One region of the Halobacillus sp. SY10 genome, then DNA from elsewhere that is predicted to be linked to it. Evidence: riboswitches for the same ligand, from Rfam matches in the RefSeq annotation. Region 1 holds a riboswitch; each other region holds the start of a gene.
What was found. Region 1 has a riboswitch for S-adenosylmethionine ahead of ACJA3J_RS01775 (PLP-dependent aspartate aminotransferase family protein). Riboswitches for the same ligand answer to the same signal wherever they lie in the genome.

Region 2: linked by a shared signal. The riboswitch ahead of ACJA3J_RS16555 (methionine ABC transporter ATP-binding protein) and the one ahead of ACJA3J_RS01775 (PLP-dependent aspartate aminotransferase family protein) in region 1 are both predicted to bind S-adenosylmethionine.
Region 3: linked by a shared signal. The riboswitch ahead of ACJA3J_RS18350 (acetyl-CoA C-acyltransferase) and the one ahead of ACJA3J_RS01775 (PLP-dependent aspartate aminotransferase family protein) in region 1 are both predicted to bind S-adenosylmethionine.

The regions. Positions count from the first base shown of each region.
Region 1 covers NZ_CP174345.1:327,075-331,300, forward strand. The annotation lists gene ACJA3J_RS01760 (EAL domain-containing protein) at 1-157, shown strand, start outside; gene ACJA3J_RS01765 (NUDIX domain-containing protein) at 370-969, shown strand; gene ACJA3J_RS01770 (trans-sulfuration enzyme family protein) at 1,029-2,174, shown strand; SAM riboswitch class I at 2,248-2,358, shown strand; gene ACJA3J_RS01775 (PLP-dependent aspartate aminotransferase family protein) at 2,497-4,226, shown strand, end outside.
Region 2 covers NZ_CP174345.1:3,225,391-3,229,616, reverse strand. The annotation lists gene ACJA3J_RS16570 (toprim domain-containing protein) at 1-196, shown strand, start outside; gene ACJA3J_RS16565 (thioredoxin family protein) at 201-518, shown strand; gene ACJA3J_RS16560 (TlpA family protein disulfide reductase) at 659-1,081, opposite strand; SAM riboswitch class I at 1,173-1,278, shown strand; SAM riboswitch class I at 1,507-1,615, shown strand; gene ACJA3J_RS16555 (methionine ABC transporter ATP-binding protein) at 1,696-2,721, shown strand; gene ACJA3J_RS16550 (methionine ABC transporter permease) at 2,714-3,382, shown strand; gene ACJA3J_RS16545 (MetQ/NlpA family ABC transporter substrate-binding protein) at 3,409-4,226, shown strand, end outside.
Region 3 covers NZ_CP174345.1:3,598,192-3,602,417, forward strand. The annotation lists gene ACJA3J_RS18340 (Lrp/AsnC family transcriptional regulator) at 286-735, shown strand; gene ACJA3J_RS18345 (hypothetical protein) at 1,090-1,305, opposite strand; SAM riboswitch class I at 1,707-1,811, shown strand; SAM riboswitch class I at 1,879-1,986, shown strand; gene ACJA3J_RS18350 (acetyl-CoA C-acyltransferase) at 2,058-3,212, shown strand; gene ACJA3J_RS18355 (acetoacetate--CoA ligase) at 3,233-4,226, shown strand, end outside.

The DNA of each region.
Region 1 (4,226 bases):
TGCCATCATCAGTATGGCGAAAAGTCTCGGCCTGCAAGTCATTGCTGAAGGTGTGGAAACAAGTGAACATATTGCTTACTTAAAACAAAAAGGCTGTTATGAATATCAAGGCTATTACTTCAGTAAACCTGTACCGGCAAGTCTTGTACACAATTAACATGAGTGATCAAATTTACCATTCTTAAAAAACCGTCCATGATCCGTGACTTCTTTTGGACGGTATTCATTTTAGCAAGAAAGCATACGGTCGACCCATGCTCAGAGTATCAGGCTCTGAGCATTTTCTTTATGCAGGGAAGGTCTATTTCAAGTATGCTTTCTATTAAAGGAAGAGCGATTCAAATGGATTTGGAGTATAGGGGGATTCTTATGGCAGAAATGCTAACCATTTATAATGAAAATGAGCAGCCAATTGGAATAAAAGAAAGGGAGAAGGTGCATTTGGACGGGGATTGGCACGAAACGTTCCATTGTTGGATGTTCCACAAGGAAGGTGAAACGATCCATTTATTGCTTCAACAAAGAGCTGATCACAAGAAGGACTTCCCGAGCTTGTTTGATATTACCGCTGCGGGACATGTAGAAGCGGGGGAGGATGTACTTCTGGCTGGTGTCCGGGAAATTGATGAGGAAGTCGGTTTGACGGTTGTGCCTGGAGATTTAATCCCTCAAGGCGATTACAAGGAGGAACTGAAGGAAGGGGTTCGCGTAGACCGGGAAATTTGCCGTATTTACCTCTTACCATGGACAAATGACAAGACCTTTACGATTGGAGAAGAGGTGAAGGACATCGTTTCTGTGCCACTGGAAGATATGGAAGGTTTGATGGATATACCACGGAGCGTGAAGGGGGTCTCTATTCTTAATGGTGAAGAAAAAGAAGTGAATCGTAAAAATCTTGTCCCACATGAAAAAGGATATGAGCGGTATGTTTTCCAAGCGATTCGAGAATATGTCGCAAAACTTTGACAATATTCCAACTTGTTCTATATAATTTCTGATTAAGTGATAGAGAGAGGAGACGAACGATGACGAATACATCTTTTGATACGAAAATAGTCCACCATAAGGCGGATCAAAGTCTTGTACCGAATAGCAAGAGTACACCGATTTACCAGACGTCCGCCTTTACATTCAAAGATTTGGATCACTTGGAAAGTTATTATGAGGGAAACAGCCCTTATTTATATACGAGAGAGCGTAACCCCAATACTGATGAACTTGCTGGAACCGTTGCTGAACTGGAAGAAGCACCAGCCGGAGTAGCGTCTTCATCCGGAATGTCAGCCATCCTTGCCGGCATTCTCGCAGTTGCAAAACCCGGGGATCATATCGTTGCCGCAGAGGATGTTTACGGAGGTTCACACAAGCTGATCACCAAAGAGCTGCCCACGTTCGGGATTGATGTAACGATGGTTTCTTTTTCAAATCTGGAGGAGGTTTCAGAGGCGATCACAGACAAAACGAAGCTGCTTTATACGGAATCGATTTCAAATCCTTTTTTACGGGTGGAAGATCTTGAAGGCCTCGTCGCTCTTGCTCGCAAAAAGAATGTGAAATCGATGGTTGATAATACGTTCGCGACCCCATACTTATTGCAGCCGTACACGCGTGGCGTCGACCTTGTCGTACATAGTGGGACGAAGTATATTGGTGGGCACAGTGACGTGACGTGTGGTGTGCTGGTCGGGAGTGAGGAATTGGTTCAGGCTGCTACCCAGAAGATTGTCACATTTGGTGCAAATCTCAGCCCATTTGAAGCATGGCTGACTCAACGAGGGGCCAAAACGTTAGGTCTTAGAATGAAGAAACAATCATACAATGCAAAGCAGGTAGCAAAAGTCCTGGATGAGCATGATGCCGTCCGTACCGTCTATTATCCCGAAAAGGTATCGGAAAGAGGGAACGGTGCCATTGTGACCATCGAGCTTAATGATTCGATTGACATAGAGGCGTTTTTTCGATCGCTCGGTTGGGTGAAAATCGCCCCTACGTTGGCAGGAGTCGAAACGACGGTTTCTTATCCTGTACGTACGTCCCATCGTGCGTTATCGGATGAGGAGCGCGAGAAGATCGGCATCAATGATTATGTGATTCGACTGTCAATCGGAATCGAAGATCATGAAGATATCATAGAACAGCTGAAAAAAGCGATTGTAGATTCTAAAAGTTGAATTTTCTAAAATGATTGACTTTTCTGTTTGTTATCCGTTATAATTCACAACATGATCAATTAACTGCATACATCTCTTATCAAGAGAGGCTGAGGGAATAGGCCCTGTGAAGCCCGGCAACCTTCAAACATCGGTTTGAAAAGGTGCCAAGTCCTACAGATCTAAAAGGTCTGGTAGATAAGAGGAGGAAACGAAATGACAAACCCTCTTCTTATTTGGAAGAGGGTTTTTTGCTGTTCGGAAGAAAGTTCCATGGACATTTTGTATGCACAAAGCCAACTATATCTATAAGAATAGAAACCTTTACGAGGAGGAACGAATCATGACTAATTCATTTGAAAGCTATGATGTAGATACGATTTCTTTACACGGAGGGCAGTCCCCGGATCCGACCACAGGATCTCGTGCGGTGCCGATTTACCAAACGACTTCCTATGTTTTCCACGACACAGAACATGCCCAGAGCCTTTTTGCGCTTGACGAGCCGGGAAATATCTATTCCCGAATCGGAAATCCGACCGTCGATGTTTTTGAAAAAAGGATGGCCCTCTTGGAGGGAGGAGTCGCTTCTGTTGCGACAGCTTCCGGAATGTCAGCCATTGCTCTATCCATTCTGAACATCGCAGGATCTGGAGACGAAGTCGTTGCCGCGTCGAACCTTTATGGCGGGACCTATAATTTATTCGCTAACACTTTACCGCGATATGGCATTAAAGTCCATTTTGTCGACCCGGAGGAGCCGGAAAACTTCCGAAAAGCGATTACAGATCGAACGAAAGCTGTCTTCGCTGAAACGATCGGAAATCCAAGCTTGCACGTGCTGGATATTGAAAAGGTAGCGGCCATCGCGCATGATCATGACCTTCCACTTCTAATCGACAACACATTCGCGACCCCTTATACATGCCGGCCGATTGAGCACGGAGCCGACATCGTTATCCACTCCGCGACGAAGTGGATCGGGGGCCACGGGACGGCCATTGGAGGAGTGGTCGTAGACGGAGGACAGTTTAACTGGGGAAACGGCAAGTATCCGGTTTTCACAGAGCCTGATAGTAGTTACAACGGAATCGTTTATACCGCCGACTTCGGAACGCTTGCTTATATTACGAAACTGCGTGTCCAGCTGCTTCGGGATTTTGGATCGTGTTTGAGCCCGCAGAATGCTTTCTTGTTGTTACAAGGGTTAGAGACGCTGCATTTGCGTGTCGCCCGTCACGGAGACAACGCCCAGGAAATTGCAGAATACTTACAAGGTCATCCTGATGTGAAATGGGTATCGTATCCAGGGCTCCCTACACATCCAGCCCATGAACTAGCCAACCGTTACCTTAATGGAGGGTATGGTTCGATCGTAAACTTTGGCATCAAAGGTGGACGGGAAGCCGGAAGACAAGTGATCAATAATATATCGCTCTGGTCCCATGTAGCAAACGTTGGAGATGCCAAATCATTGATCATCCACCCTGCATCAACGACACACCAGCAATTGTCTGTCGAAGATCTTGCTGCAAGTGGAGTGACGGAAGAATTAATCCGCTTATCCATTGGACTTGAGTCGAGCAAGGATTTGATTAATGATCTTGATCGTGCCATTGCGAAAGCGACAGGAAGAGCGCCGGAACAAACAGCGATCACCGAAAATGATGAAGGTGTCATCAAGTGGGCCTTAAGCTCCTCTAAAACCGAAGAAGATGGGGAAACGCGTCCAAAACGTTTGGCGGTCGTCGGATTGAGCGGGAAGCCTTCACGTCCGAGCCATCGTCTAGCGAGAAAAATGCAGAGGCTGGGTTATCAAATCGTCCCTGTAAATCCAAGAGAAACGGAAGTGCTTGGAGAGAAGGCGTATCCAGACCTAAGATCGATCCCATTCAAAGTTGATGTCGTGCAAGTGTTCCGCAGTCCGGAAGCAGCCATTGAAATTGCTAAGGAAGCAGCGGAAATCCGGCCGGACGTTTTCTGGCTGCAAGAAGGTGTCATCGCACCGAAGGCGGCCCAAATCGCAAGTGAAGCAGGGCTTGAAGTGGTCCATAACCGTTGTACGTATAAAGA
Region 2 (4,226 bases), 1.4 Mb from region 1:
TCGGACCGTGTATATTCTAGTGGATGAAGATGACTCTGGCTACAAATTAAGAAAACAATTGATGGAAGAGCTTCCTCACGCTGAGCATATCTACATAGATAAGGCTTTCAGGGAAGTAGCAGCTACGCCGGAACCTGAATTGGCAAGAGCCTTACTCAGTAGACATTTCAATGTAAAGTCGATCTATTTAATATAGGAGGATGGCTGTGGAGGAAATAAAAACAACAGAAGTAAAGAAGTTCTTCGAATCTCCACAAACGACCCTCACCTTCGTTCATAGCCCTTTTTGTGCAACTTGTCACCTAGCGCGTCAAATGCTCACAACACTGGAGTCTGTATTTGATCGAGAAGTTTTTAAGGAAATGAATGCTTCTCTGCACCCTAAATGGATGCAGCATTTTAAGATTAAAAGTGTTCCATGTCTGCTGGTTACGAGGGGCGGGGAGGTAGAGGAAAAGATTTATGCTTTTCATTCTGTCTCCTATATGTATGAGAAAGTGGTGGGTTTTGTTGAATAGTGTATGTATTTCCCAGGAAATGACCACTACTGTAGAATTTAAAAATTCTCTAAAAAACTTATATGTAATGTGGAAGAGTTCGATAATGAAAAAGACAGCAAAGACTTTCCGGAGTCTTTGCTGTCTTTTTGTTATGAATATCATACGATTTCTCCTAATTTGCTTACAATATCTAAAAAGGAGGACTGATCGCCAAAATTCGCATGGATCTCTCCTTGTTGATTAATGATGATGGTGGAAGGAACGCCATCACAATTGTACAAGTCATAGACGTATCGTCCTTCGTCAGAAAGAGTTGGTTGTGTTAAAAACTTTTCCTTGAATTCGATGCCTTCCTCAATTTTCCGTTCCCTTCCAGTTACATTGATCGTCATCATTTTTACTTTGTCATGGTCCATCGTTTTGAAAAGTTGTTCTTTCATAGGTAAGTCTTTCCCACAATCTGGACACCAGGAAGCCCAGAAGGTCAAGACAATAACTTTCCCTAAGTCCTCTTCAAGTTTATAAATGGAAGAGTGGTTGTGGATGTAAGGTAGTTCAAATAAAGGGGCTTGTTTACTCAATGTCATTCTCCTTTTTATCAGGCGAAGGTTATGGATTGACGCTTATATATTTCCCATGCTAACATAATTATTAATTTCATATCGACATCTTCACTTATCCAGAGTGGCGGAGGGACTGGCCCGACGATGCCCGGCAACCGGCAGGTAAACTGCACGGTGCTAAATCCTGCGAAGTCTTTGACTTTGATAGATGAGAAATGTAAAAGCGATGAATCTCTTCTATTAAAGAAGGGATTTTTTTATTGTGTCAATCGAGTGAATATTCGATGTTTTTGTATGGAAGATGTAATCATTTCTTTAGTTTTGATCGACTTTATTTTTCTGAACAATCTGTTTATGAGTTGACACAAAATTCTTACGGTGCTACAATCCATTATTGTACTACTTAAACGAATTAAAGCGATAGTAATTTAATAAATTAAAATCTCTTATCCAGAGTGGCGGAGGGACTGGCCCGATGATGCCCGGCAACCGGCAACACTGTTTTGCTCAGGTGCCAATTCCTGCAAAGTATTAAGCTTTGACAGATGAGAGAACAGATTTTTAGGTATGATTAAAAAAGCCACTCTGTTCTCATTACAGAGTGGCTTTTTTTGAAGTGGAGGGAAAGCAGCATGATTACAATTAAAGGACTATCAAAGATATTCCACACGAAAGATCAGGATGTACGAGCAGTGGATGATTTAAGTCTTAATATTAACAAAGGGGAAATTTATGGAGTGATCGGATATAGTGGGGCCGGTAAAAGTACATTTATTCGCTTACTGAACCGTTTGGAAGATCCCACAGAAGGAAGCATTCTTGTCGATGAGCAGGAACTTACTTCATTAAGCAAAGGAAAATTAAGGTTGGCCAGACAAGAAATAGGAATGATTTTCCAGCATTTCAATTTACTTTGGTCACGTACCGTTCATGATAATATCGCTTTTCCACTGGAAATTGCCGGGATCCCTAAAGCAGAAAGGCAAAAACGTGTCGATGAATTAATTGAATTGGTCGGGTTGAAAGGCCGGGGAGGTTCTTATCCATCCCAATTGAGCGGTGGACAAAAGCAAAGAGTGGGAATAGCCAGAGCGCTTGCAAACAATCCGAAAGTTCTTTTATGTGATGAGGCCACATCCGCGTTGGACCCTGAGACCACGGATTCGATTCTTGATCTTCTTGTGGATATTAACGAAAAGCTTGGCCTTACAATCGTTCTGATCACACATGAAATGCACGTCATTCGCAAAATCTGTCATCAGGTGGCGGTTATGGAAGAAGGTAAAATTGTTGAACAAGGGGAAGTGTTGGACGTTTTTCTTCATCCTCAAAAACCAGTCACGAAGAAGTTTGTGGATCAAGTGATGGGAGATCCAGAAAAAGAAACCTCCTTGCAATTGATCAAAGATAATTACCGGTCTGGAGAAATTATACGCCTTCACTTTGTCGGAGAAAGTACAAATCAGGCACTGATCAGTGATTTATCAAGGAAGTTTGAATTAGACGTCAACATTCTACATGGAAAGATTACCCAAACACAAAAGGGTGCATATGGAACAATGTTTGTTCAATTTGATGGAGACGAAAAAGAAGTCGAGCGTGCCATTGAATATATTGAATCAACATCTGTTGAAGTGGAGGTGAATCCACATGTTTAATGAATGGTTCCCGAACGTAAGAATGGAAGACATGATTACAGCTACAAATGAAACCTTGTATATGACGCTGGTTTCTGTCGCTGGGACATTCGTTTTAGGTTTGCTTTTGGGTCTTCTCCTTTATTTGACCGGACCTGGGGGTCTTTGGGAGAACAAAACGTTGAATTGGATTACTGCTTCCATTGTTAACATATTCAGAGCAATTCCGTTTATTATTCTCATTTTATTATTGTTCCCGTTTACTGATTTTCTGCTGGGCACCATTCGAGGGCCACAAGCAGCATTGCCTGCCCTGATTATTGGTGGAGCGCCATTCTATGCCCGGTTGGTGGAAATTGCATTGAAAGAAGTCGATAAAGGTGTCGTGGAAGCAGCAAAATCTATGGGAGCTAAATACTCGACCATCATTTTTAAAGTATTGCTTCCGGAATCGATGCCAGCTCTCATATCTGGGATAACCGTAACAGCTATCGCATTGATTGGATACACCGCCGTAGCCGGTGCAATCGGATCTGGCGGTCTTGGCGATTTCGCTTATTTTTATGGGTTCCAAAGAAGTAACTTTGATGTTGTATTCATTTGTACTATTTTAATCATTTTAATTGTGTTTATTTTCCAATTCATCGGAGATGCCATCTCACGAAAATTGGATAAAAGATAAAATAAATAAAAGGGAGAGAATGAATAATGAAAAAACTATGGACGAGTTTAATCGCTGTATTGCTTATCCTTGTTCTCGCAGCTTGCGGGTCATCGAATGAGGAAGAAAATGCATCAGGATCTGAAGGTGAAGAAGGTGGAACAAAGGAGATTAAGGTAGGAGCTACCAGTGTTCCACATGCTGAAGTTCTCGAGAAAGCAAAACCTATGCTTGAAGAAGAAGGAATCACATTAAAGATTGAAGAATATCAGGATTACATTTTACCGAACCAAGATTTAGATGAAGGTCGTATTGACGCTAACTACTTCCAAACGATCCCTTATATGGAGACCCAAGAGGAAGAGAAAGGGTATGACTTTGCAAATCTTGGTGGGATCCATATTGAGCCTATCGGAGTTTATTCTCAAAAATATGAAAACCTGGAAGAAGTTGAAGAAGGTACGCAGCTAGTCATGAGTCGTTCTGTATCCACTCATGGTCGAGTCCTTTCGCTCTTAGAGAAAGAGGGACTAATCAAATTGGATGAAAGTGTGGATAAAGTGGATGCTACTGTACAGGATATTGTAGAAAATCCTAAAAACATCGAATTTGATACGGGAGTAGATGCAGCTAACCTTCCACAAGTTTACCAACGTGAAGAAAACGTGCTTGTAGCGATTAATACAAACTATGCTATTGAGGCTGGCCTGTCTCCCAGCGAAGATTCAATTATTCTCGAGGAGTCTGACTCTCCTTATGTGAACGTCGTTGCTGCTAATAGTGAAGATAAAGACAATGAAGCGTTAAATACGCTTGTAGAAGTTCTTCGTTCTGAAGAGATCGTAAACTTCATCAAAGAAGAATA
Region 3 (4,226 bases), 1.0 Mb from region 1:
AGCGATCGACTTCGAAAACCCTCCGCAAAATAATGAATAACCATTCACAGATTTCGAAAGTTAATCAAAAACGGATTTTTAATTAACAAACGGTTTTTCGTTGTAGTTGAGTATAATCCAATATTCAGAAAATTAAAACCCCAAATGACAAAATTATTGGAATTTTTTATTTTCTCTACGGGTTCTCCCTGCTTTGTTTGAATGGGGACTATTTTAGTGGTAAAATTTTTGAAGGCTGAGCTTTAGTCGAGAAGTGAGGTGGAAGTTATGCAGGAAGACGCTTCGATGAAGATTGATGAAGTAGATAAAAAAATACTGGAATTATTGATTGAGGATGGACGCCTTTCCTATACGGAGATTGGGAAAACTCTCGATTTATCCCGTGTTGCTGTTCGTTCACGCGTCAACCAGCTGATTGACTGTGGCATAATTGAAAAGTTTACAGCTGTGGTCAACAGTGAAAAAGTCGGTAAACAAGTTTCTGCTTTTTTCGAAGTCGACTGTGAGCCCCGATCCCTCGTTGAGGTAGCCGAAAACCTCGCGAACAATCCTTATGTCGCCAGTTGCTATCAAATGACAGGACCAAGCACCTTACATATGCATGTGCTCGTCAAAGACTTCAAAGAGCTTGAATCTTTTATTAATAATGAATTATACGCATTAGAAGGAATTACCCGTGTAGAAAGTCATACGTTATTACGCCGGTTTAAGAGCAGGAGCGGCTTGAAACTATAAAAAAGGCAGGTTATCCACAAATGGATAACCTGCCTTTTTTATGAAATAGTTAATGATATGATGGTAATTCCAAAAAGCATAACAAAACATCTCAATTTATGTATGAAAAATTTAAATCAAATCCGTAAGGTAAGTGCTATAAAAACGTAGGCTTGCGCGTTATCAACTTGTAACGTTTCAATCACTAATTATTTGTTAATAAGAGTGTGATGATCTACCTATTCATATAATAATCTCTTAGAACTACTTAACTAAAAATAACGCAGCTCTTTACTAAACAAAAGAGCTGCGCTTTCCTCCTAGTTTTTTTCCGCCTAGAGTTAATATAATTTAAGAGTTGAACGAACAAAACAATTATTGCTTATCATTAAATCCATATAAATACTCCACCAACTTGCCAAATTCATCATCAGAGGAACACTCAATTTGTAGATCAATAAAGGTCATCACAACTTCTTCATCTTCAAACGGGAAATGGCTGTTATCTACATTGGTTAGGATGTCCCGCTTGGATAATCCCTTTTTAAGTAAAACATCAACGGCCTGCTTCATCGAAGATACTTCTGCCATGTGTATGCCCCCTTATTTGATATCTTTCCTCACTTCTAAACTCTCTTGTCAGGTTCTTTTGACTGTTAGTAATAGCGAGGATGACAAGAGTTAAATTCTTGTACTAAATATTTACTACACTATTGATCCAAATTCCTGCTCCTCCTAGAAAAAACGACTTTGCAATTATGAGTAAACCTAGGTGGTAATCAAAACATAAGTCTTCAAAAACATAAACACATTTATAACCTAAAAAGATACGAAATACTAGTGAAAACCACTGCTGTTAAGCTATCTATTTGTTTTCTCATACGTTTGAGAGCATACGCTAAATAAAATAAATTTTCACACTTTTCTACAAAATTTATTGACACCTGCGCTTTGCCTTGCTAACATGGCACTTAACCAAATAACGAAAGAACATCTTATCCAGAGAGGTGGAGGGACTGGCCCTGTGAAACCCGGCAACCGCTATATTCATAGCATGGTGCCAAATCCTACTGAGTGAACGCTCAGGAAGATAAGAGATTTACATAATCTCTAGCCTCTCTATCACTGATAGAGAGGCTTTATATTTTCCAATTGAATACTTATTTCTTATCCAGAGAGGCAGAGGGACTGGCCCGTTGACGCCCGGCAACCATCAAGCAACCGCTTGAAAAGGTGCTAATTCCTGCAGGAGATGATCCTGGAAGATAAGAAGAGCCAAGAGCCCTCTTCTTATTTTTGTGAAGAGGGCTCTTTCTATTTTTAAAAAAGGAGTGGCTACATAGATGAGTATCGTACTTTTAGATGGCATTCGAACCCCGTTCGGTAAATGGAAAGGGGCCTTGAAAAAGAAATCCGCAACAGAACTTGGATCGCACGCGTTAAACGCGTTAATTGAGAAAAATCCGATAGCCAAACAGGCGGATGGTGTGCTGCTTGCCCAAGTGATCCAGGCTGGGGGCGGCCAAAATCCTGCCAGGCAAGTCGCTTATAAGGCAGGGGTGGAGATCGATACACCTGCCATCACATTGAACAATGTCTGCTTAGGCGGGATCGCTACCATCGCAGATGCTTCCCGAAGACTGCAATTGAATGAAGGAGAATTATACGTCGTCGGCGGATTCGACTCGATGACGAACGCACCTCACACCGCTCCTGTACGGGCTTCTTCAGGACTCGGTCATAGCATGCTGAAAGACACCTTACTAAACGACGGTTTATGGTGCGCCTTAACGGATGTATCGATGGGTGCACTTACCGATGAGAAAAACCGCTCCTATGAAATCAGTCGAGAGGAACAGGATGAATATGCCGCTCTTTCCCAGCAGCGAGCAACAGAGGCTCAAGAAAAGGGATGGCTGCAGCCGGAAATCGCTCCTTTTTCATGTTTGCTTGAAAAAGATGAAGGCGTACGCAAAGGAACGACAGTAGAGAAGTTATCCAACCTCTCCCCCGCCTTTTCCAACGAAGGCACGATTACGGCAGGCAATGCTTCTCAAATGACAGACGGGGCAAGCGTTGGGATCGTTACCACGAAAGAGAAAGCAGAATCACTCGGTCAGGATCCGTTGGCGGAAATCATCGATTGGTCCGAAATTGCCGGGCCAGATCCAAGTTTACAAACGAAACCATCGCAAGCCATCCAAGAATTATTAGACAGACATCAATTGACGACGGACGATATCGATCTGTTTGAAATCAATGAAGCGTTTGCCAGTGTGGTGATCGCCAGCTGCCGGGATCTTGATATCGATTATGACCGCGTCAATGTTAACGGTGGTGCGATCGCTCTTGGTCACCCTTTAGGTGGCACTGGATTCCGACTTGTTTTGACTCTTGCCCATGAACTCAAACGACGTGGCGGAGGAAAAGGCATCGCTTCCCTTTGCGGCGGTGGCGGACAGGGCATGGCCCTCTTCATTGACGTTCCTCATTCATGACTCGAAAGGAGACAAATCCAATGACTACATCGATTACAGCTCAGCGTTCCCCTTATCTTTGGGAACCAACGAGCGAAAGAATAGAACAATCACATATCAAAGCTTTTGCTGAATCTACCGGTCAGCCGCTTTTTCCATATGAACGGTTCCATCGCTGGTCCGTTTCCCACCTTTCTGAATTTTGGTCAGCCGTTTGGGATTATTCAGGAATTATCGGAGAGAAGGGTGACCGTGTGTTTATCCCTGGACCTTCGATGCCTGATAGTACATGGTTTCCGGAAGCACGGTTGAATTTCTCCGAAAACCTCCTGCGCGGTTCTCTTGATCGGACCGTGGCCTATGAAGCGAATGAGACAGGGGTTCATCGAAGCATTACTTTAGAAGAATTGAGGCAATCCGTAGCTAAAGCCCAGGAAGGGTTAAAACAGTTAGGTGTGCAAAAAGGCGATTGTGTCGCCGGAGTCACGACGAACGATATCCAAGGGTTGGTCGCTTTACTTGCAACCACTTCACTCGGGGCAACCTGGACCTCCTGTTCCCCTGACTTCGGCACGAAAGGAATCGTCGATCGCATTGGTCAGGTGAAGCCGAAGGTATTATTTGCTGCAACCTCTTATCAATATAAGCAGAAATCATTCGATATCGTGGACAAAATCAAACAGACGACAGAGCACTTGGATGGACTATCTGCACTCGTCACGTTCGGAGGCGAAACTTCTATAGAAGGACTCCAGTCTCTCTCCTGGGATGAGCTTTGCAACAATGATGCAGTAGAGCCGTCGTTCGAACCCGTGCCTTTTGACCACACCTTATATATTTTATATACATCAGGAACGACGGGGCTGCCGAAAGCGATCGTCCATTCGGTCGGCGGGACGCTCCTGCAACATGTCAAAGAACACCAGCTGCATTGCGATGTCCAGCAAGATGATGTGTTGTTCTGGTACACCAATACCGCCTGGATGATGTATCCATGGCTCGTTTCAGGGTTAGCCAGTGAAGCGGCGATTCTAT